3 regions of the Paenarthrobacter sp. JL.01a genome follow, and region 3 is predicted to be linked to each of the others. Evidence: predicted binding sites of a transcription regulator. Region 3 holds the regulator's gene; each other region holds the start of a gene.
What was found. Region 3 encodes HrcA, which represses chaperone genes, less so after heat shock. Its sites were predicted from a motif close to TTNGCACTCGNNNNNNNCGAGTGCNAA; they were not measured.
Positions count from the first base shown of each region.

Region 1: the regulator HrcA is predicted to act here: its motif matches at 5,957-5,983, upstream of groL (chaperonin GroEL).
Region 2: the regulator HrcA is predicted to act here: its motif matches at 3,703-3,729, upstream of N5P29_RS14455 (FmdB family zinc ribbon protein).

Region 1 is NZ_CP104877.1:1,008,984-1,016,730, forward strand. Features, by position in the region: gene N5P29_RS04975 (peptidoglycan bridge formation glycyltransferase FemA/FemB family protein) at 1-1,039, shown strand, start outside; gene N5P29_RS04980 (threonine/serine exporter family protein) at 1,067-2,554, shown strand; gene N5P29_RS04985 (siderophore-interacting protein) at 2,637-3,476, opposite strand; gene N5P29_RS04990 (uracil-DNA glycosylase) at 3,585-4,352, opposite strand; gene N5P29_RS04995 (DUF3263 domain-containing protein) at 4,461-4,796, shown strand; gene N5P29_RS05000 (LytR C-terminal domain-containing protein) at 4,846-5,472, shown strand; gene N5P29_RS05005 (cold-shock protein) at 5,641-5,844, shown strand; gene groL (chaperonin GroEL) at 6,167-7,747, shown strand, end outside.
Region 2 is NZ_CP104877.1:3,071,973-3,079,719, forward strand. Features, by position in the region: gene N5P29_RS14430 (SDR family oxidoreductase) at 1-289, opposite strand, end outside; gene N5P29_RS14435 (hypothetical protein) at 358-1,236, opposite strand; gene N5P29_RS14440 (GNAT family N-acetyltransferase) at 1,367-1,993, opposite strand; gene galU (UTP--glucose-1-phosphate uridylyltransferase GalU) at 1,999-2,934, opposite strand; gene N5P29_RS14450 (5-formyltetrahydrofolate cyclo-ligase) at 3,032-3,646, shown strand; gene N5P29_RS14455 (FmdB family zinc ribbon protein) at 3,790-4,062, shown strand; gene N5P29_RS14460 (RcpC/CpaB family pilus assembly protein) at 4,374-4,934, shown strand; gene N5P29_RS14465 (DUF4011 domain-containing protein) at 4,949-7,747, opposite strand, start outside.
Region 3 is NZ_CP104877.1:2,424,320-2,432,066, reverse strand. Features, by position in the region: gene hemW (radical SAM family heme chaperone HemW) at 1-818, shown strand, start outside; gene N5P29_RS11440 (DUF4870 domain-containing protein) at 865-1,278, opposite strand; gene N5P29_RS11435 (DUF3097 domain-containing protein) at 1,398-2,249, opposite strand; gene hrcA (heat-inducible transcriptional repressor HrcA) at 2,480-3,487, shown strand; gene dnaJ (molecular chaperone DnaJ) at 3,538-4,665, shown strand; gene N5P29_RS11420 (16S rRNA (uracil(1498)-N(3))-methyltransferase) at 4,668-5,429, shown strand; gene N5P29_RS11415 (GerMN domain-containing protein) at 5,466-6,404, opposite strand; gene N5P29_RS11410 (PhoH family protein) at 6,678-7,747, shown strand, end outside.

The DNA of each region.
Region 1 (7,747 bases), 1.4 Mb from region 3:
AAAGCACGCGGCTTCGAAGAAGGCCGCGGAGCTGCGGATCTCGCCGAACCTGCGTTACATCGCACGCGATGAGGACGGTGCTGAGCACCCGGAGATCGAAGACAACCGCCCGTTGCTGAAGGAACTCGAAGGACTCGGGTTCAAGCACCAGGGTTTCGATATGAACTTCGCGAACATCAACTGGATGTTCATCAAGACCCTGGACGGCGTTGCCGATGCCGAAGAGCTCATCATGGGCATGAACTACCGCACCCGGAAGGCCATCCGAAAAGCGGAGAAGAACGGGGTGTACCTGGAGCAGGCCACGCTGGAAACGCTGGACGACTTCTACAACGCCCTCAAGACCGCCGGCGACGAGAAGGGCTTCACGTACCGCGAACGCGAGTACTACGAGCAATTGCTCCGCAACACCTCCGATGAGTTCACCAAACTCATGATGGCCAAGATCAACATCCCGGAGTACCGGGCGTCGATCACCGAGCGCCTTGAGGCGGAGTCCAAAACCTTGGCCGGGCTCAAGCGGGAGGTGGAGGAAACCGGCAGCAAGAAGAAGGCCAACCGCGTCAAAGTGGTTCAGGACCTTGTGGACAGCTACGAGCGCAGCCTCAAGGACATTGAGCGCTTCCCGGACTCGGTGGGCGTGGCAACTGTGGCTGCCATCCACTTTGCCTGCTCGGGCGACGAACTCACCTGCGTGATCGGCGGGACGGTCCAGGACTACATCTATTTCAACGGTGCAACGTCCCTCTACTGGGGCATGATGCTGCACGCGCTGAACAACGGCTACTCCCGGTACAACTTCTACGGCACTTTCGGAATCCAGGGCCAGGACGAGACCGGCCACGGCGGGTACGAATTCAAGAAGGGCTTCGGCGGTGAAGTAGTTCAGTTGCTGGGTGATTTTGTTGCTCCCGTGAACCCCCTGAAGTACAACGCGTACCGCGTTGCCAGAAAGCTTGCAGGAGCCGCCCAGACGGTACTGGGACGATTGCCGCTTGAGAAATTGCCGGTACTAGGAAGACTCCAGGGGAACCGCTAATCAAACAAGCCAGAGGAGGATCACCGCGTGACTGAACGCCCCGATGGGTCCACCGGCAGGCCCCATACCGACGGGTTGCCCAAGACCCAGCCATTGCGCCCGTCGCAGGTACGGCAGAACGTCAATGCCAAACGCATGCTCATGCGCCTGGTGCAGGGTGATAGCCCGCCCACGGCCCCCATGAATATCGTGGATCGTCTCGCGGGCAGTCCTTACGCGAACCCCACCATCCAAGTGGTGGGCGTTGATGCCTCGGCCCGTAAGACCATCGATTTCGCGCTCCATCTGGCCGAAGTCATGTTCCGGTACGGTGCAGGTGCGTTGGAAGTCGAAACGAGCATGATCGCTGTCACGGCTGCGCTCGGCTTGAAGAACGTGGAGGTGGACATCACCAACCAGTCGGTGGCCATCAACTACGCGCCCAAGGACCAAACCCCCATTACGCTGCTGCGTGTGGTGCGCTCCTGGACCAATAACTACGCAGGTTTGGCACAGGTCCATCAACTGGTCACGGACATCGTTGCCGGGGGAGTGGGGCGCGACGAAGCCGTCCGCAGGCTGAACGACATCATCCGCAGTGCAAAACCCTTCCCACGGTGGATGGTCACGATTGCTTTCGGTATTTTTGCCGCGGTCTTCGTTGGCGTGCTGGGTGGGGGAATTGGCGCCTCGGCGGTGGCCTTTGCGTCCAACATCGTCATCAGCCTGCTCTCGCGTCAGCTCGCACGATGGCGCACGGCCGACTTCTTCAACACCATGGCCTGCGCCTTCTTCGTCACCTTTGTTGCCCTGATGCTTCGTTGGGCGGGGGTGGAGATAGCGCCATCCATTGTGGTGGCGGGCGGGATCCTGCTGCTGCTTCCGACTGGCCGCCTGGTGTCATCGGTCCAGGATGCGATCAACGGCTTCCCTGTGACCGCCGCAGGCCGGTTCCTTTCCACGCTGCTGACCTTCGGCGCGATCGTCGCGGGCATCGGCGTCGCCGTCGTGGTCGGAACGCTCATGGGCAGCACGGTCCTGGACGTCACGCAGACTTTCCCCGACGCCTACCCGTTGTGGGGCCAAGCCATCCTGATAGCCATCGCGGTGGTCGCGATTGGCGTCACCGAGCAGACCCAAATGCGGTTGCTGCTTCCGACGGCGGCAGTTGGGTTGGTGGGCTTCTTCGTTTTGTGGGGGGTCGGCCAAGCGGGACTGGGCGACCGTTTGTCGCCCGCCGTCGCTGCCGTCGTCATCGGCCTCCTTGCCCGCGTAGTCGCCCTGAAACTGGGTGCTCCCCAACTGGTGGTCGCCGTTCCGGCGGCGCTGATCCTGCTCCCCGGGCTCACGATTTTCCGCTCTATGTATGCCCTGACCGTCGAAGGCGGAGACATTCTCCTGGGCGCGGGCGGCATGCTCAACGCAGGCGCGATCGTGCTCGGGGTGGCGGCTGGAATCGTGCTCGGCGACAACCTTGCGCGGCCACTGACCAAGGGCCTCTCCAGCAACGAACGCCGGAGGGTCCGCAGACGCTAAGACGCCCCCTCCCTCCCGAGTTTTTGTACAGATAATGCCCCTAAAAGGATCTTTTGGGGGCATTATCTGTACAAAAACTCGGCTAGATCTGGCCGACGGGGAGTTTCTTTTCCGCCTGGAAGACTTCCTCCACACGGCCCTGCGCCCAATACCCGGACAACGAAACCTGCGAACGTTCGAGTCCGCGCTGGACAAAGAAGATCTCCCGCAGACCCTTCATGTATCCGCGCTCACCGTGGGCGAAGACATCTACCCGCCCGGGCAACCACTCGGTGCCGCGGAGGGCTTCGAGGAGAAGGTCGCTGGACCCTGCGGGCGTGCCCTTACGCAACAGCCAGTGGATCTTCACTCCCTCCGGGGCTGAGATCGGGAGGGCATCGGCCTCGTTGTCGACTTCAAGGTAGACAGTTCCGCGGGCGTCGGGGGCGAGGGCTTCAACGCAGGCGGCGATGGCGGGAATCGCAGCGTCATCTCCCGCGAAGAGGTACCAGTCGGCGTCGGGGGAGGGGTTGTAGCCACCTCCGGGGCCGGTGAAGACCAGGGAATCTCCGGGCTTGGCCGCAGCAGCCCAAGGGCCTGCGAGGCCTTCATCGCCATGGACGACGAAGTCGATGGCCAGCTCCTGCGTCTCCAGGTTCACCCACCGGATGGTGTAGGTCCGGGTGTGCGGCCACTGTTCGCGGGGCATGGTCTCGCGGATGGTCCAGAGATCAAGGGGCTGTTCGTAGTCCACGCCATCCTGCGGAAAGACGATTTTGACGTAGCGGTCCACGTAGTCGTTGTTCGCGTAGTCGCTGAACCCGGGTCCGCCAGCCACGATCCGCACCATGTGCGGCGAAAGGCGTTCGCTCCGCAGGACGGTCAGGTTGACCTGCGGGCGGGTGTTGCGTGTGGCGGACGATGTGACAGGAAGAGCGGTCATATAGGCAAGCCTAAGCTAATTGGCTGGGTGCTTGATGGGTATGCGTCGAAGGTTACACACGCTCGCTCACGTTCCCGGTGTTTGGTGGGATGTGAGTGAGGGTCGGCGCTACAGGACCGGGAGTTCCCAGTCCACGGGCTCCGCGCCCTGCCCGGCCAGCAGTTCGTTGGTCCGGCTGAAAGGCTTGGACCCAAAGAAACCCCGGGACGCCGACAACGGGCTGGGGTGCACTGAAACTATCGACGGCGCGTCCCCCAGCAGCGGTGCGACACCTTCGGCGTCCTTGCCCCACAGGATGGCGACCAGCGGCTTCCGGTGCCCGGCACCATCCGTACGGTTTACGACGGCGGTGACTGCCGCCGTCGTAATGGCCTCCCATCCTTTGCCGCGGTGGGCGCCGGCGTCGCGGGCCTCCACGGTGAGTACGCGGTTCAGCAGCAGGACGCCTTGCTCTGTCCACGCGCTGAGGTCGCCGTGGACGCGGGGTGGGAGGCCGAGGTCGTCCTGGAGCTCGCGGTAGATGTTGGCCAGGCTGCGGGGGATGGGGCGGGTTTGGCGGGAGACGGAGAAGGAGAGCCCCACTGCGTGTCCCGGAGTAGGGTACGGGTCCTGGCCCAGCAGCAGCACCTTGACCTCGGCCAGCGGTTGGCGAAAAGCGCGGAGCACGTTTTCCGAGGCGGGGAGGACGTGTTTTCCTTCCCCGGCGCGACGTGCGACGTATGCCAGCGCATCACGAAGGTGCCCTTCCACAGGACGCATCGCCTCGGCCCAGTCGGGAGCCATCAGCTCCTTGAGGGGCCGGTCAATCAGCGTGGCGAAGCCAGGATCGGCTTCGCCAGCGGGTTCAAGATCAAAGAGAGCATCCTCGCCAGTCACCCGGCCATTGTCTCCCGCGTGGCGGAGGTGGAGCGAATGACAGCGATGTTATTCGCCCGTAACATAGGGGTAGGACATTTTCCCCAACAAGCGTCGAAGGAGTGTGCCGTGGCAGAACCAGCACCGGAACCAATGGCGCCGCAGGCTGACGGACTGGCCCTGGAAGACCTCGCGGCCGATACCCGAAGCGACTCGCCGCTGAGCGAGCGGGACCAGCAGATGTTGGCGCTTGAACGGCAGTGGTGGAAGTATGCCGGGGCGAAAGAGCAAGCCATCAGGGAGCTCTTCGATCTTTCCGCCACCCATTACTACCAGATCCTGAACGCGCTGATCGACACTGAGGACGCGTTGGCGCACGATCCCATGCTCGTGAAGAGATTGCGTAGACTACGTACGTCCCGCCAGCGGGCGCGGACAGCGCGGCGCTTGGGGTCGGACGCGTAATTCGCAGGTGCGATCCGTCAGCAGCAACCAGCAAGGACAACGCTTCACCATGACCAAATATGCCAGGGACGAATTCGACCAGGTCCCACAGAACACCTCCCGGCAGGGCGTTCACCGCGACAACCAGGACGCCGCGCGCCCCACGTTGTGGCCGGTCCTGACCGTCGGAGCCGTGGCGTTGGTACTCGGCCTGGTGGCGTTCCTTATCCTGCCGAACCTCGGGATTGTCGCCCCCAGTGCGTCATCAAGCGTCACGACGCCGGCACCCCAGCAAACCTCGACGTCGCCTTCGGCTGCTCCTTCCGCTTCGAGCAGCGCACCGCCTGCCTCCAACGAACCAAGCACCCAGCCGTCGCCGTCGGCCACGCCGTCGTCGTCGCCGTCGCCCTCCACCGCCCCGGTGGACAAGAGCGTTCCGGTCGCTGTGTACAACGGAACCGGCACCGCCGGCTTGGCCGGCCGGGTGGCCGGGCTGGTGCAGGGCGGTGGCTGGACTCTTAGCACTGTCGCCAACTGGGGCGGCCTTCCGCAGCAGACGTCCGTGATCTTCTACAACGCTCCTTCCCAGAAAGCCAATGCCGAGGCTTTGGGCGCGCTTCTGGGGATCCAGTCGATCGTGGAGACCCCTGATGTGCAGCAACCACTGGTTGTAGTAGCGGGACCCGGCTACCAGTAACCGCGCCGCTCCAGGGCCCAAAAACCCAAACTCGGTTAAGCCTCAATAACAAAACCAGCGCCCTGCCCTTTGGGGGAAGCGCAGGGATAGTGACTGTGGTTACAGTGGATTAATTCCGGTCCGGAGATCCCGGCAACCGGTCTTGGCTACTGCGAAAGTGTGGGCATCATGGCATTGGGAACCGTCAAATGGTTCAACGCCGAAAAGGGCTACGGATTCATCACTGTGGATGACTCCGGCGACGACATCTTCGTGCATTGGTCGGCTATCCAAATGGATGGCTTCCGGGCCCTCGAAGAGGGCCAGCGTGTTGAGTTCGAGTTGGGTGAGGGCCAGAAGGGTCCGCAGGCCGAAGGCGTGCGCGTAGCCTGAGGCTTTCAGTGCTCGCCGTAACGGCGGTCAGCTCTCGGCTGAAACCCTCTTCGCGGGTGCCAAAAGTGGCGCCTCTGCTTGCACTCTCACCAGTCGAGTGCTAATTATTGATTTAGCACTCCTACGGTTCGACTGCTAATCCGATCCGGCTCCCGCCGGTAACGGAATGATGGTTGAACCGCTGGGGGACCAAGAAACACCTTGGTGGGGTGAGGTCCGGAGCGCGGGGCATACAGAGGCTGCACGCAAAGGACCGTCCGTCGCGGGCATCCCACCTGACAGGTACCTTCTTAACGACTGTCCCGAAAGGACTACCGCCGTTATGGCCAAGATCATTGCATTTGATGAAGAGGCACGCCGCGGCCTCGAGCGGGGCCTGAACACCCTCGCTGACGCCGTCAAGGTCACCCTCGGCCCGCGTGGACGCAACGTCGTCCTCGAAAAGAAGTGGGGCGCTCCCACGATCACCAACGATGGCGTTTCCATCGCCAAGGAGATCGAGCTGGACGACCCTTACGAGAAGATCGGTGCTGAGCTGGTCAAGGAAGTTGCCAAGAAGACGGATGACGTCGCTGGCGACGGTACCACCACTGCAACCGTTCTTGCCCAGGCACTGGTAAAGGAAGGCCTGCGCAACGTTGCCGCCGGCGCCGACCCGCTGTCCCTCAAGCGCGGTATCGAGAAGGCTGTTGAGGCAGTCATCAGCGAACTGCTGACCTCCGCCAAGGAAATAGAAACCAAGGAAGAGATCGCAGCTACGGCTTCCATCTCCGCCGGCGACCCGGAAATCGGCAGCCTGATCGCCGAAGCCCTGGACAAGGTGGGCAAGGAAGGCGTCATCACGGTTGAAGAGTCCAACACCTTCGGTCTGGAACTCGAGCTCACCGAAGGCATGCGCTTCGACAAGGGCTACATCTCCGCTTACTTCGTCACCGACGCAGAGCGCCAGGAGACGGTCCTCGAAGACCCGTACATCCTGATCGTCAACTCCAAGATCTCCAACGTGAAGGAACTCGTCACGGTTCTGGAGAAGGTCATGCAGTCCAACAAGCCGCTGCTGATCATCGCCGAAGACATCGAGGGCGAGGCCCTGGCCACCCTGATCGTCAACAAGATCCGTGGCACCTTCAAGTCCGTTGCCGTCAAGGCTCCGGGCTTCGGTGACCGCCGCAAGGCACAGCTGGCCGACATCGCCATCCTCACCGGTGGCCAGGTCATCTCCGAAGAAGTCGGCCTCAAGCTCGAAAACGCCGGCCTGGACCTCCTTGGCACCGCCCGCAAGGTTGTTGTCACCAAGGACGAGACCACCATCGTTGAAGGTGCCGGCGACGCCGACGCCATCGCAGGCCGCGTCGCCCAGATCCGCGCCGAGATCGAAAACTCCGACTCCGACTACGACCGCGAGAAGCTGCAGGAGCGCCTGGCCAAGCTGGCCGGCGGCGTTGCAGTCATCAAGGCCGGTGCCGCAACCGAAGTTGAGCTCAAGGAACGCAAGCACCGCATTGAGGACGCTGTCCGCAACGCAAAGGCTGCTGTTGAAGAAGGCATCGTTGCCGGTGGTGGCGTTGCCCTCATCCAGGCCGGTGCCAAGGCATTCGCCAACCTCACCCTGCAGGGTGACGAGGCAACCGGTGCCAACATCGTCAAGGTTGCCATCGATGCTCCGCTGAAGCAGATTGCCTTCAACGCCGGCCTCGAGCCTGGCGTAGTGGTGGACAAGGTCCGCGGCCTGCCTTCCGGCCACGGCCTGAACGCTGCCACGGGTGTCTACGAAGACCTTCTGGCTGCAGGCGTGAACGACCCCGTAAAGGTCACCCGCTCGGCTCTCCAGAACGCTGCTTCCATCGCCGGTCTCTTCCTGACCACCGAGGCCGTAGTTGCCGACAAGCCTGAGAAGAACGCT
Region 2 (7,747 bases), 650 kb from region 3:
GGAATGTACTCAGATCGCAGTTGATGATGGACAGCAGCACGGCCCTCCGGACACCTTGCGCAACGGCGGCAGCGAGAAGCCGCCCACCGCCGTCGGCGAATTGCTTTTGCGCCTTCCCGAACTGGCCTTCAAGGCAGTCAATAACGACGTCGGCACCTGCCACCGCGGCCGCCAAGCCAACGCCCGTGGTGACATCACCGGCGAAGTAGGTGACGCCGTCGTGATGGCCGGCAGAACCGGCGTCCGGGACATGGCGGCTAAGGACCGAAACCTGGTGCCCGGCGTCCACAGCAAGCCGGACACCTCGCGGCCCACCTGGCCAGTACCACCGGCAACGCAGATGGAGCTCATGCGGTCTCAGGCGCGGCGTCGCTGCAGGACGTCGTCCAGGTTGCTCAGGGCGCTTTGGCCCTTGGGGGAAACTGCCGCTTCAGCTTGTCCAGTCGACTGCTTCAGGACCGGCTTGCCCACGGGCTTCGGCGCTTCCGGCAGATCCAGCGGTTCAGGCGCTGGGCGCTGGGCCTTCGCTGCGTCAACGTAGGTGGGCTTCGGAACCTCGACGGGCTGCCAGCTGGCACCCTTGGAGTCCGCGGCGGCCTGCGCCGACTCATCTCCAGCGGCGACAGCAACGGCCAACGCTGCCTGGCGCAGCTCCACCGCGGACAAGCGGGCGTTCTCGCGGCTGTTGGCCTCGGCATCGAAAACTGCAGTTTCCTTGGCCTCGACCGCCGGTTCTTTCGGCAGATAACGCGCAGGCGTGGGAATGGGCGATGCCTGCGCTTCGCGGCGGGCGCGCCGTTCGCGAAGGTCGCGCAGGGCCAGTTTGCGCAAAACCACGACGGCGACCACCGCACCGGTGAACGAGACCAACGGCAACCAGACAGTGCCTGTACCGAATAGACGCACAATGCCCGAAACGATAGCCGTCAGCAGCAGGACAAGCCCTGACAAGGCCAGAGTGAGCCGCGCATAGCGGATAGTGAAGGGCGTGGGGGCCGGTTTGCCCGCCGAGGACTCGGACACACGGGATTCCTGGGGCGACGCCTGTGCTTTGCTGTGCATGGTCTCCATCGGTTTCTCCTGCTGAGGTGCCAAAGTCAGTACCACCCCTGCCTGCGGTTCGTCTGGTTCGTCGTCGAAAGCCTCTGCTGGAACAGCGGCCGCTTGGACTTGCTGGCGTCTGTTCCGCAGAACGTACGGCGCCACCCAGACCATCCACAACGCGACAGTGACCACAAGTATCACTGAGCTGCTGAGAGGGAAGTCCACATTCAAAACCGTAGAAGCAAATTACCGGGGGTGGCGGCATTGCGGCCGGTGTGTCGTGGTCGAGTCCGCAAATGACTGGAGATAAGGCCGAAATGGCCTATGACCTGCCCGTTTGTCCTTTGAGCCACCTGCGAAGCAGACCCTCCGGAACTTCCTCCGACGTCAGGGCGAAGGAGCGGTGGTCAGCCCACTGTCCATTGATGTGCAGATACCTTTCCCGGTATCCCTCATCGCGGAATCCAAGCTTCTCCACGACCCGAAGGCTGGGCCCGTTTTCAGGCCGGATGTTGATTTCCATCCGATGCAGCCCGAGCACGTTGAAGCAGTGATCCGTCGCCATCGCTACCGCCGTGGGGGCGATGCCGCGGCCGGCCCGCTCCTTGTCCACCCAATAGCCAAGGGTGGCCATCATGGCTGATCCCCAGATAATCGAGGAAACCGTCAGTTGACCCACGATGGCGGGTTCACGGAGGCCGGCTGTGCGTTCAACGATGACGAACGGCAAAGCCGTGGAATGGCGCGCCTGCTCGTTCAAGGATGCAACCATCTGGCGATAGCTGGGGAGGCGGCCACCCGGAGCCGGGTTGGACGCCTCCCACGGCGCAAGCCAATCACTGTTCCGCGAACGGACCTCGGACCATTCCCGCTTATCGCGGTACCGGATGGGCCGAAGTGCCAGGTCTCCGCACTCCAGCGTCACCGGCCAGATCGCAGAACCGTACATCCTTGTTACTGGGGAAGCGTGGCGGTGAAGTTCGGCAGCCACTCGCGAAGCTCAGGACCGAGGTCCTCACGCTCGGCTGCCAGCTCGATGCAGGCTTTGAGGTAGCTGAGCTTGTCGCCGGTGTCGTAGCGTCGGCCGCGGAAGACCACGCCGTACACGCCGTAGCCCTCTCCCTCGCCGGCTGCCAGGACCTCAAGGGCGTCGGTCAGCTGGATTTCTCCACCACGGCCCGGGCCGGTCTTCTCCAGGACCTCGAAGACAGCCGGGTGCAGCACGTAGCGGCCAATCACGGCAAGGTTCGAAGGGGCCTCTTCGGGAGACGGCTTTTCCACCAGTTGCTTGATGCGGACGTAACCGTCCTCGTCGATGTCCTCAACGTCGGCGCAGCCGTAAGCGCTGATCTTGGACGGCTCCACCTCGATCAGGGCCACAACGGAACCGCCGGTCTTCTGCTGGACAGCGATCATTTCGCTCAGGAGATCGTCGCGCGCGTCGATGAGGTCGTCACCGAGCAGGACGGCGAAGGGCTCGTAACCGACGTGCTGCTTTGCACGCAGGACAGCGTGGCCCAGGCCGTTCGGATCGCCCTGACGGACGTAGTGGATGTCGCCGAGGTTGGTGGCGGACTGGATGGCTTCGAGCTTGGCGGTGTCGCCCTTTTCAGCCAAGGTCGCTTCAAGCGCCGGCACCCGGTCAAAGTGGTCTTCCAGAGCGCGCTTGCTGCGTCCTGTGATCATGAGGACGTCGTGCAGGCCCACCTTGACCGCTTCTTCGACGACGTACTGGATGGCGGGCTTGTCGACCACGGGCAGCATTTCCTTCGGCATCGCCTTGGTGGCGGGAAGGAACCGGGTACCAAGACCCGCTGCAGGGATGACAGCCTTACGGACAGCGTTGTTATCGAGAGTCACCGGACTAATGTAACGGAAGGAACAGATCATCGGCTAAACCCCCGCCGCGCGGCTTGCACATTTTCCTGGCTGCTCAACACCACGCAACAATTCAATCGGACCCCACGAACCTGAGGATTGGACACAGATGGCATCGAAAGAAGACATCCGCCGCAGCCGGCGTCTCTACAGAAGGGCCCTGTCCCCGGAGCAGATCGCAACAGCGGGCGAGGCCCTGGCCCAGCATGGAACCGCCTGGGCCAAGGGCATCACCTCCGGCGAACCAGCCCGGTTCGCGGTGTATGTGGGAGTCGCTTTCGAACCACCCACCATGCCACTGCTTGAGGCCCTTCATAACGCGGGCCACGAGGTGCTGCTTCCGGTCTGCGAACCGGAACGCCAACTGAGCTGGGTGCATTGGACTCCGTCGACGGTCTTTGAGCGCTCCACCTACGCGCCCATCGACGAACCCCTGGGCGAGCGATTGGACAGTTCAGTGGTCGCAACTGCCGCGGGGATCTTCATGCCGGCTACCGCCGTCGATCGTGACGGAAACAGGATCGGCCAAGGCGGCGGATACTACGACCGGCTGCTGCAGGGCCTCGATGCCTCCGGTCAGCGGCCGCCCACCATCGCCGTGGTGTACGACGACGATCTGTTGCCTTTCGGCTCCATACCCGCCGAAGCTTTTGATCGCCCTGTGCGGGAAGTACTGACGCCGTCCGGCGTCGTCACGCTGGATGACGCCGGAGAAGACGCCTGAAGGGTGGTGAGTTCCGGCACAGGTGCTGGCGAACGCCGCAGGGACGGGTGATAGAATTGGCACTCAGGCCCTGGGACTGCTAATGCGGAAACTCTTCGCTGCGGCGCCACAGGACCTGAACTTTGTCCTAAAGGAGGAACTCAGTGCCCACATACGCATACGCCTGCAAAGACTGTGACCATGCCTTCGACATCGTCCAGTCCTTCTCAGACAGCTCCCTGACAGAGTGCCCGGAATGCAAAGGCACGCTGCGCAAGAAGTTCAACAGCGTTGGCGTCGTCTTCAAGGGCTCCGGTTTCTACCGCACAGACTCGCGTGACACGAAGGGCAGCAGCACCGTTTCGGCAGCGCCCTCCACTCCAAGCGCACCTGCGGCCGCCACACCCGCTCCCGCTGCCGCGGCAGCAGCGAGCTAAGTCCGGGGACTTTTCCACATAGGGAGGCCGGCCCCTGTCAGGGGGCCGGACATGCTGGCTACCGTGGCGGCATGTCACCTACCTCCCGAAGCGCCTTACTTGCCCGTGCCAAGCGCTCAGCAGGAACTGCTGACAGGGAACTGCTTCGGCCGCCGGGACAATACCGGCCGCCTTCCCCTGGTCGCGCCCGCCCCATTTTCAGACGCGACGGGCCTCCAACCCCTCGTCAACGGGCACGACGCTCGCCCAGGGCATGGATTTCGCGCAACCGCCGGCTCTGTGTCGCCCTGCTTCTATGCCTTGCCGCAGGGATGGCCGTCCAGCAGCTGACTCCGGCGTCGGCGGCGCATGCCACCGTCCTTGTGGCAGTGCGCGATCTCGCGGCCGGCACCACACTGAAGGAAACCGACTTCACCACAGTGGACATCGCGCCTGAACTCGCTTTGACCGCGCAGGTGGAAAATCCTGCAAGGCTCGCCGGACGCCAATTGGCATCTCCCCTGGGCAAGGGGCAAATCCCAACTGATTCAGTTCTCCTGGGACCGGGCCTGCTAACCGGCTCTCCCGCAGGCACAGCTGCCGTTCCACTCCGCATGGCCGATCCCTCCTCTATTCAGCTCCTTTCGCCAGGGCAGCTGGTGACGGTGGTCCTTACCGCTTCCGGCTCCTATGACGAATCGCGCCAAAGCCAGGTCCTTGCCGGCCCCGTGCCCGTACTTTGGACCTCGGCCCAGGGAGGTAAGGCGGGCGAATGGCTTGGGACAAGTGACACCGACGGGCTGGTGGTGGTTGCAGCCAATCCCCAGCAAGCAGAAAAGCTTGCCGGCGCATCAACGCAAGGCAAGCTTTTCTTTGTCCTGGTCAGCCCATGAGGCCTTTCAAGCGATTATCCCCAGTGCGGGGGCTTCTGCTCCTTCAACCACTGCTCGTGGTCGTAGCCGGCCTCGTCGCCCCAGGCTCGGGGGTCGTCCTCCGCGGCTTTCGTGGGAAGGATGCCGCCGGAGCTGTGCTTGGCGGGGGTCGTTTCCCTAGCTTTTTCAGCAGTGGCCCCGTCCTGGCCGCCGGCGTCGCCTTCGGCACCGCCGTTGCCCGTGCCGCTGTCTTGTTCCGTCATTGCTGCTTTCCTGTCCGCTGCCTGGTCCCGCTCGCTGCCATTTTCCCCGGGCTGCTTACCCGAGGCAGCGGTCGAAGGGCGAGTGAACGCTGGCTTTGCCTTGTCCAGATTCAATTGTTCAACATCCATGTCCAGGAAACCATGCTGCGGAGATTCCGTGGAGGTGAGAATGTGGTTCTCCAGGCCGAGGTAGGAACCGATTCGGTCAGCGCAGGAGGACGGGTCGGTGAAGACCTCGATGGTCCAGAGCGACATGTACCGCCAGCCCATGCGCTCCAGGAGCTGCGGCCGCAACCTGCTGCGTTCACGGACACTCATGCGCCGGTAGCGTTCCGTGCCATCGGATTCGATGGCCACCGGCGTTGGAATCTCGGCTCCCTCGCGGCCAATCGTGTGCACCGGATCGGCAGCGGCGGCAATGTCCAGGACGCCGTCGTAGAGGTGCCACACGCGGGCACCCCTGGCACGCAGGCGTTCTCCAAGGTCGGCGACCAAAGGGTCTTCGCCGAGGGCCTGCTCACTGGCGACCGCGCGGGACGCCGGGGTTCCGAGATTGCTGTTGCCGGAGAGTTCCCGGTCCAACAACTCATAGAAGTCCACAGCACCGTGCGACAAGCGATCCAGGTCAAGATCCTCGGGCCGGAAGCAGCTCAGTACGTGCATGGAGCGCCGGGCCCTGGTCATCGCCAAGGCGAAGCGGTTACGGCCACCTTCAGCCGACAAGGGGCCAAAAGAGTGGAGTGCCCGGCCGTGGGGTGTGCGCCCGTAACCGAGGGAGAAGATCACGTGGTCGCGGACCAGACCTTGCGCGCGTTCAAGATCCACCACACGGAAGGACTCAGGGCCGGCCGCGAAGAAGGACGCCAACAAAGGATGGTTCGGCAGTTGAAGCCTGATGGCCTCGCCGATCCTGGCAGCGTGGCGCAGGCTTGCTGTCACCACGGCCAAACTGGTGCGTGGACGCAACGTGGCGTGCTCGAAGACGAGGTCAACCACACGGTTCACTTCGGCGGTGACCGACTCCACGCCCTCGTGATCGGCTCCGGGGAGTCCTGTGCCGTCGGGAATGTACTCGACAAGGATCGAACGATCCAAGCCAGTGACCGAGTTGCCGTCGGGCAGTCGCTTCAGGCCGCCGTCGTAATAGTTCTTGCTCAACTGCAGGATCAAGTCTTCGTCAACTGCCCGGTAAACCCAGTTCAATTGCCACGAGGGCAAGACCCGGGAGAGGGCCTTGAACGCACTCTCCACGGTTTCGTGGCCGGCCACCCCGGCTACCGGCGGCTCAACGGCCACGCTGAAGGTCCGGGCGTTGGCGATCTTCGCGTCGCCGAACGCCACCACCTGGCGGGCACGTGCGATCGCGGGAAGGACTGCCTGCAGGGATGTCGACTCGGCGTCGATGACCACCACGGCGTCAAACTTCTGCTCGGCGGGGAGGACTCCGGTGAGCAGATAAGGGCTGACAGACCACACCGGGACCAGCATCGGCACGAGGTCCGGAGCTTGGGCGCTCAGGGCAGGCAAAGTTACCCGCCCATCCTTCAGCAAGGCACGCAGCAGCTCGGCCTGGCGGGGGTGGTCAACCAGCCCTTGGCGCCACCTTTGTGCGAGCTGCCACCGGAGCCGGGCAGCACCACTGGCGATGTGCGCCTGGTCGGCCAACCTGAACTCGGCTTCAAGGCGGCGCAGGGAGTCGCCATCGGACATGGCGAGGTAGTCGTCGCCACTGATCATCGCTTCCAGGGCGGACTGCCACCAGGCCAGGTCCAGCTCGGCGGCCACCGAGGACGCGGGAACTTCGCGTTCCGCCAGATCCGCCAGCAGCTCTCCAAGGCCGTGCTCACGCATTTCCTCGATCAGGAGGGTGCGCTCCGGCAACGACTCCAGCGTGTCAGTGTCTGCCACGAGACTCTCAAGGCGCTCCATGAGCTCCGGGTAGGGCGTACCGTGAAGCGAGCCGCCGGCGGAGGTGTGCTTGAGGGCGTCACCGAGCCTGCGAAGTTCGGTATCGAGCTCGCGGTAGAGCGCGCCGAGATCGGCCAGCCCCGAGGGAACTGCCGGATGGCGTTGCGTTGTGGCGTAACCCGCCCACAGCGCGCGTTGCTCCTGGACAAGGACCAACGAACTGTGGAGATCAGCAATGTGAACACCAGGCCGCACATATTCCTTGGCCACGCGCCGCAGCCTGGAGCGCTGCATGGAAGGCATCTCGATGTTCCGCTCACGCCGCCACGCCGAACTGGCAGTGGCCGAAATGAGGTCGTGCACCGGGCGGTCAAAGATGTCCGGCGTGAACTTGTCCAGGCTCTCGCGCACAGCAATCAGCAGTTCGAGCTGGGCACCCCATTCCGTAAAGGTCTCGCCCAGGCGGATCTCGGCGTGATCGGACACCTGCTTCATGCGGTCGCGCAGGACGGGGAGTTTCTCCGCGGCCAGGCGGGCAAGCTGCTGCGCTTCCTCGGTTTCCTTGCGGGTGACCAAACGGGCGCCGTACCAAGGACTGCTGGTCGAAGCCCGGCTGAAGCTTCCAAGTTCTGCAGCACGCCGGAGCCGTGCAGCGAGTTCCTC
Region 3 (7,747 bases):
CCGAATCCCTGAAGATCCTTGCGGATGCAGGTTTCACGAGGGTGTCATTTGGCATGCAGTCGGCGGTTCCCCACGTGTTGAAGGTGCTTGACCGCACACACACGCCCAGCCGGGTTCCCTTGGTGGTTCAATGGGCCCGCGAGGCAGGCCTGGCCGTCAGCTTGGACTTGATCTACGGGACCCCGGGGGAGTCCATGGAGGATTGGGAGCTCTCGCTCAAGACGGCCCTGTCCTACGAGCCCGATCACATCAGCGCTTACGCGCTGATCGTAGAGGACGGCACCAAGCTTGCGGCGCAGATCAGGCGCGGCCAAGTGCCCGGAATCGACGACGACGACCACGCCGCCAAATACGAACTGGCGGATCAAATGATCTCAGCGGCAGGCCTGGACTGGTACGAGGTCAGCAACTGGGCCCGGACCCCGGAACAAGCCTGCAGGCACAATCTGGCCTATTGGCGCGGAGATGATTGGTGGGGGATCGGCCCGGGTGCGCATTCGCATGTTGGCGGCGTCCGTTGGTGGAACGTCAAACACCCCACGGCCTATGCGTCACGATTGGGCGCTGGAACTTCGCCTGCTGCTGGGCGCGAAACCCTGGACCCCGGAACCCGCGAAGTCGAGCGGATCATGCTGGAGGCACGCCTGGGAACGGGTCTTGCCGTAGACGCCCTCGATGCTGTGGGTCGCCATGCCATGGCGGGCCTTATCGCCGACGGCCTGGTTGATCCTGTTCAGGCGTTCAAGGGCCGGCTGATTCTGACGCTGAAGGGCCGTCTTCTGGCCGATGCGGTAGTCCGAAGGATCCTGCCGGACTGAACCGGCTAAGCCAGCAGCGGAACTCCTGCGTCCTGAGCCGGGAGCTTTACTTGATCCAGCGCAGGTTGAAGCGGTAGCGGTGCGGCTGACCGTGGTTGACCCTGATACCGGCTGAGACGGAGAAGCAGGTCAGCGCTACCCAGATGCCCGTGGCGATGACTGCAAAGATATTGCCCACCACCGGCAGCAGCACCAGGATGTTCGCGAGCACGGCGGCAATGGTGGGAGGCAGCGTGAAATTCAGCGCTTCCTTGGATTCCTGTGCTGTGAACGGCCCACGGTCGCGGAAAATCAAGTAGATCAAAAGAGCCGGCAGGCATCCGAGGATGCCGCCGAAGTGTGCCAAAGTGGCCCACTGCCGGTCCTCACTGGCCGTCAGCGGGAGTGCGTTGGCAGGCGCGCCGTGATACTGGGGCCGGCCTGCGGCACTGCCCGGTTCTTCAGGAGCGTTATCTGCCACGGTGTCTTCCCTTTGCTGTAAAGATGCTGCGGTGTTGCTGTCCAAGAATACCGGCCCGCACGTCCTTCCCGGGACCAACGCCCCGCAAACGGTCAGATCGTCGAGTGCTGGGCGGCAGATCAGGGGACGGTCAGGAAGTCGATGACTTCTTCCACTCGGCCGAGCAACGATGGCTCAAGGTCCGCGTAGCTGCGCACCGCACCGAGGAGCCGCTGCCAGCCCAAACCTATGTCCTCGGCGCTCTCATGGGGCCACCCGAAGGCGGTGAGAATACCGGTCTTCCAATCCGTCCCGCGGGCCACGGCCGGCCATTGCTCAATGCCCAGCACCTTGGGCCGGATTGCCTGCCACACGTCCACGTAGGGGTGTCCGACGATCAAGACATTCCCGGCAGCCCCGGGGACTGTCATGGCTTCGGCTGCGATCCGGGATTCCTTGGAGCCCTGAACCAGGTGGTCCACCAGGATACCGAGCCGGCGGTCGGGTCCGGGGCGGAAAGCGGCGATGGCGGATTTAAGGTCGTCCACGCCATGGAGGGGTTCGACCACGATTCCCTCAACCCGGAGATCGTCACCCCAGACTTTCTCGACCAGTTCGGCGTCGTGTTTGCCTTCAACCCAGATCCGGCTGGCCTTGGCTACCTGTGCCCGCTGTCCCTGGACCTTCACCGAGCCAGAGGCTGTCCGTCCCGCCGGAACTGCTGAAGCAGGCGGGCGGGCGGCTGGAGGCATCAACCGGATGGGTTGTCCTTCGAGGAGGAATCCATAGCCGAGTTGGAATGACTTGGTCTTGCCACGCCTGTCCTCCAGGGCCACGATGTGCATGCCACCCGTCTTCTCAACCCGGGTGACTTCGCCCACCCACCCCGACTGGACGTCCTCCAGGACCATTCCTCGTTGTACCGGGACCTCGGGGAGTTGGCGTTTGGCCGGAGCCGATAGATCCTGCGGGCCCCAATTGTCGAAAGCCAAGGAATTCCTACCTCTGTGCTGATATGCGTAAGGACGGGCAACAGCTGCGATCAAGCTGCACTGGCTCGCCGTCCTGGATACTGTCCGCGGACGGTTTCAATGCTAACAACGCGGTAGCTCATACTAGACTTGTTAGCACTTGGGCATGTTGAGTGCTAAGTGTGGTGACCCGTCGGAGGTCACGCGGGGACGGTCCCAAAGGACCATGGCAATTGTCAGGAGGTGGAGCAATGAGTGAGCCACGCAAGCTCGAAGTGCTGCGTGCCATCGTTGAGGATTATGTGCATTCCCGGGAGCCTGTGGGATCCAAGGCCCTCGTCGAGCGGCATCACTTGGGTGTTTCCAGCGCCACCATCCGCAATGACATGGCTGTCCTGGAAGAGGAAGGCCTCATTGCGGCCCCTCATACCAGCGCGGGCCGGATTCCTACCGACAAGGGCTATCGCCTCTTCGTTGACCGCATCTCCCAGGTCAAGCCGTTGTCCGCGGCCGAGCGCCGGGCCATCCATTCACTGCTGGAGGGCCCTGACGACGTCGATGACATCCTTGAGCGCACCGTCAGGCTCCTTTCCCAGCTGACCAATCAGGTCGCCGTCGTCCAGTACCCGCACTCGCACCGCGCATTGGTCCGCCACGCGGAGTTCGTCCTGCTGGCACCCAAGCAGGTGCTTGTTGTCCTGATCGCAGACACCGGGAGTGTCGTGCAGAAGGTCATCGACACAGGCGTGGATGTGAGCAACGAGGCATTGATGTTGTTGAGGTCCCGTTTCCTTGGCAGCATCGCCGGCACCCAGCTGGCCCTCCTGCCGCAGGTACTTCCCTCAGTGGTTGCGCTCTGTCCGCCCGACCTTCGGGCCCTCGCGCAAACGCTCGCCAACGGACTGGAATCGTTGAGCGACACCAGCCGTGAAGAGCGCATCCTTATGGCCGGTACGGCCAACCTCGCACGGTCCAACGTCGATTTCCCGTTGAGCATCGGGCCTGTGCTGGAAGCACTTGAGGAACAAGTTGTCATGCTCCGGTTGTTGTCGGACATGGGAGACGATCCTCGAGGCGTCACGGTCAGCATTGGCCGGGAGAATCCGTACGACGGCCTTGCCGAGGCATCTGTCGTGGCCACGGGCTACGGATCAGGTGCCAAGGTGGGCATTCTGGGACCGACCCGCATGGACTATCCGACCACCATGGCGGCAGTACGCGCCGTGGCCCGTTACCTTTCCCGCATTCTCGGCGGCTGAAAACCGGCCCGAGGAAAAATCCGCAGTACAACCAGGAAGAGATACCGACTTTGAGCAGCCACTATGACGTTTTGGGAGTCTCGCCGGAAGCCACCGGGGAAGAGATCAAAAAGGCGTACCGCAAGCTGGCACGGAAACTCCACCCGGACGTAAACCCCGGTGAAGATGTAGCGGAGCAGTTCAAGGCCGTGACCCACGCTTACGAAGTGTTGTCAGATCCCCAGAAACGCCGCGTCTATGACGCCACGGGCAATGAAAACGGAACGGACAACGGATTCGGTGGCGGGTACGCAGGACAGGGCTTCGCCTTCCAGGACATCTTCGACACGTTCTTTGGCGGTGGGGGAGGCCACGGAGGACCTGCCTCCCGCGTCCGGCGCGGCCAGGACGCCCTCATCAGTGTCCGGATCGACCTCAAGGACGCGGTGTTCGGCGTCAACAAGAAGCTTGAAGTCGATACAGCCGTGGTCTGCCCAACGTGTGATGGCAGCTGCTGCCGTCCAGGCACCCACCCCGAACGCTGCGACATTTGCGGCGGCAGCGGCCAGGTCCAGCGCGCAGTGCGCTCCATCCTCGGCCAGGTCATGACCACCGCGCCCTGCGGAACCTGTGAAGGATTCGGCACCGTTATCAAGGATCCCTGCAACGAGTGCAGCGGCCAGGGCCGCATCCGGAGCCGCCGTTCGTTGACCATCAAGGTTCCGGCAGGCGTCGCCACCGGCACGCGGATCCAGCTGTCCGGACAGGGCGAAGCAGGCCCGGCTGGTGGGCCGGCCGGCGATCTCTACGTGGAGATCCGGGTGAACAACGATTCCATGTTCGTTCGTGAAGGTGATGACCTCCACGCCACCTTGAGCGTGCCCATGACGGCGGCAGCTCTGGGCACGGACCTGGAGCTCGACACCTTCGACGGCGCGCAAGGCATCGAGGTGAAGGCAGGCACGCAGTCCGGAGAGATCATCACCCTGCGCGGTCTCGGCGTCACCCATCTCCGGGGCTACGGCCGGGGCGACCTCAAGGTGCACCTGCACGTCGAGACGCCCACCAAACTTGACCATGCCCAGGAAGAACTGCTGCAGCAGCTCGCCAAGCTTCGGGGTGAGCAATTCACCGAGGGCAAGCTTCTGGCCAGCGGTGGAATGTTCGCAAAGCTCCGGGACAAGCTCGGTAACCTGTAGCGGTGAGCAATCCCGTCTTCTTCGCGCCCGCCGGCAGCCTTGACCAGCTGCACTCCGGTGCCGAATTCATCCTGGAGGGTTCCGAAGCGCGCCACGCCGTAACGGTCAAGCGCCTTGCCGTCGGTGAGTCAGTTGACATCGCCGACGGCGCAGGCGCCCGGCTCACCGGGACCGTTGCCGACGTCGGAGCCGGCACCTTGACGGTGACGGTGGCGGACGTCGTCTTCGAAGAGCAGCCCCATGTGCGTTTGGTTCTGGTGCAGGCCTTGGCCAAGGGCGATCGCGATGAGCTGGCCATCGAGACGGCCACTGAACTCGGAATCGATGCCGTGGTTCCCTGGCAGTCGGAACGTTCGATCGTGCGCTGGAAGGGTGACCGGGCAGCGAAAGCGCATGCCAAGTGGGAGTCCGTGGTTACCGCTGCCGCCAAGCAGGCGCGGAGGTCCTGGATACCTTCGGTCCGCCCGATTGTGGACTCGAACGGACTGGCCAAAGCCGTTGCGGAAGCTGACCTCGCCATTATCCTTCACGAGGACGCAAAGAACCCCCTGCGTGAGGTCCTGGGGAAGTTGGACGTCGACGACGCCTCGCCCCGTGAGGTTCTGTTGATCGTGGGTCCCGAAGGTGGAATCTCGCCGCGGGAAGTAACGCGGCTGAGCGACGCTGGGGCCGTCACCGCACTGTTGGGTCACCATGTGCTGCGGTCGTCGACGGCGGGACCTGCCGCCGTCGTTCTGGCCAGCGACGTCCTCGGACGCTGGTAGCCGGCCACCGACGCTCGCAAGCTACGCACAAGACGCCTAGGAGACGCTGAACAGGCGGGTATCCGTGCTCGATTCGATCGCCTTGCCGGCGTCGTCCACCTCGGAGACGCGGAGCTCGTACTTGCCGGGTTTCAGTGTTGCGCCGAAGCTGAAGAGACCGTACTGACCGGGCTCGCCGGTTGCCTTGGTCTGGCCCGTGAGCAGGCTCGACTTCTCTCCCTTGCCGTTGTCCTGGAGGATCTGCCAGCTGATGGGCCGGGAGTTGTCCGTGATGCGGCCGTTGAACTTGATGAGCCCTGCCGGCAAGGACACGTCCTCCTGGGGATCAATGATCCACAGCGGTGCCACCAAGGAAGCGTCGCGCGTCATGGGTTCGCCAAGTTTTACTTGTCCGAACGCCATGTAGTCCTTGTGGCCGTCCACCAGGATGACCACCTGGATCTGCTGGCCCGAGTTGATGAGTCCGGAGGACGACGCTGCCGCCGTGGCTGTGTACACCAGCTGCTGAATGGCCCTCTGGGCCATCCCGGCGTCCAGGTTCGAGTTGAAGGCGTCGCGGGAGACGTCGACGGTGATCACGTTCTTCCCCGAGATGGAGGTCGCCAGGTTTCCAGGTTCCTGCCACGGCGTGAAGAAATCATGATCCAACGGCTTCTCGGCCATCATGATCTTCAGGGCGGTGGTGACAGGGTTGCCGTCACCGGAAATGTCCCGGAATTCGCGGTAGAGGTAGACCTCGTCCTTGCTTCGCCCAATCCAATAGACCGGAATCTTGGTGGATGCCTGGGTTGTCTCCAAGGGGGCGTTGCTCGCGGGCGCGTCCTGGACGGACAGCGACGGCGGGCTCGACGTCGCCTGGCTGCTCCCGCCGCCGTTGGCAATGCAACCGGTCAGCAGCAGGACAGCAAGCATCGCAGGCGCGGCGATGGCGGACCGTGTCCGCTTTCGTGCGCCTTTCCCGGTGCTCGCTGGCATGGCTATGGTGCTTCCTTTTGGTCAGGGCTGCGGGGGTTCCAACCACCCGGTTAAGCCAGCTTGGCACATCGACGACGGCGTCCGGCCGGGTTTGGGTGGACGGCGGTCAACTGAAACATGATTGATACCGGCTTGATGCCGAGTTGAGACAAAATGTCTTCGGTATCGTTTCGGCCTGGGTTCCGGCACCTTGCCGAGGTTCATCCGGCCCGGGGCTGGCGTAGGATTGCGTCATACCATCAACCGGAGGAGAACAGGCCGCAGGCCAGCACTATGAGTGAATCTTTGAACGGGCGGCTCAGGACCGGAAACGGGAACCAGCCGCTGACCGAGTTCCCGCACACTTTACCGGGCACGCGCACGGAAGTTGTTAGGTTCGACAACTCCGACCAGATGGTTCACTCGCTGGGCAGCCATGATGAAGCGCTGCGGTACATCGAGGAGCAGTTCCCGGACGTGAACTTCCACGTTCGTGGCAACGAGCTCTCCATGACCGGTCCTTCCACGGTGATTCCACGGATTATGCGCCTCCTTGAGGAAGTACGCGGCCTCGTGGCCAAGGGAACCTTGGTCACGCCCGACGTACTTCAGCAACTGGTCTCCCTGCTGCGGACCCAGTCCGTGCAGAATCCCGCGGATGTCCTGACCCACAACATCCTCTCCAGCAGGGGCAAGACCATCAGGCCCAAGACCCTGAACCAGAAGAACTATGTTGACGCCATCGACGACAACACGGTGATCTTCGGAATTGGCCCTGCAGGTACCGGTAAGACGTACCTCGCCATGGCCAAGGCTGTGCAGGCATTGCAGAACAAGGAAGTCAGCCGGATCATCCTGACGCGGCCCGCCGTTGAGGCGGGGGAGAGGCTGGGCTTCCTTCCTGGCACTCTCAGCGACAAGATCGACCCGTACCTGCGTCCCCTGTACGACGCCCTGCACGACATGATGGATCCGGAATCCATCCCTCGCCTGATGGCTGCCGGGACCATCGAAGTAGCGCCTTTGGCCTACATGCGTGGCCGTACCCTGAACGACGCCTTCATCATCCTTGATGAAGCCCAGAACACCACTCCGGAACAGATGAAGATGTTCCTGACGCGCCTCGGGTTCGGGTCGAAGATGGTAGTCACCGGTGACGTCACGCAGATCGACCTTCCCTTTGGCTCGACCTCGGGTCTGAGGATCGTCCGCGAAATCCTCACCGGTATCGACGACGTCAATTTCTCGATCCTGGAGGCGGCTGACGTGGTGCGGCATCGCCTGGTGGCCGATATCGTCTCCGCTTACAGCGCATGGGATGACGCCCACCGACCCGCGGCCGCTGCCAACACCCATAAACGTGG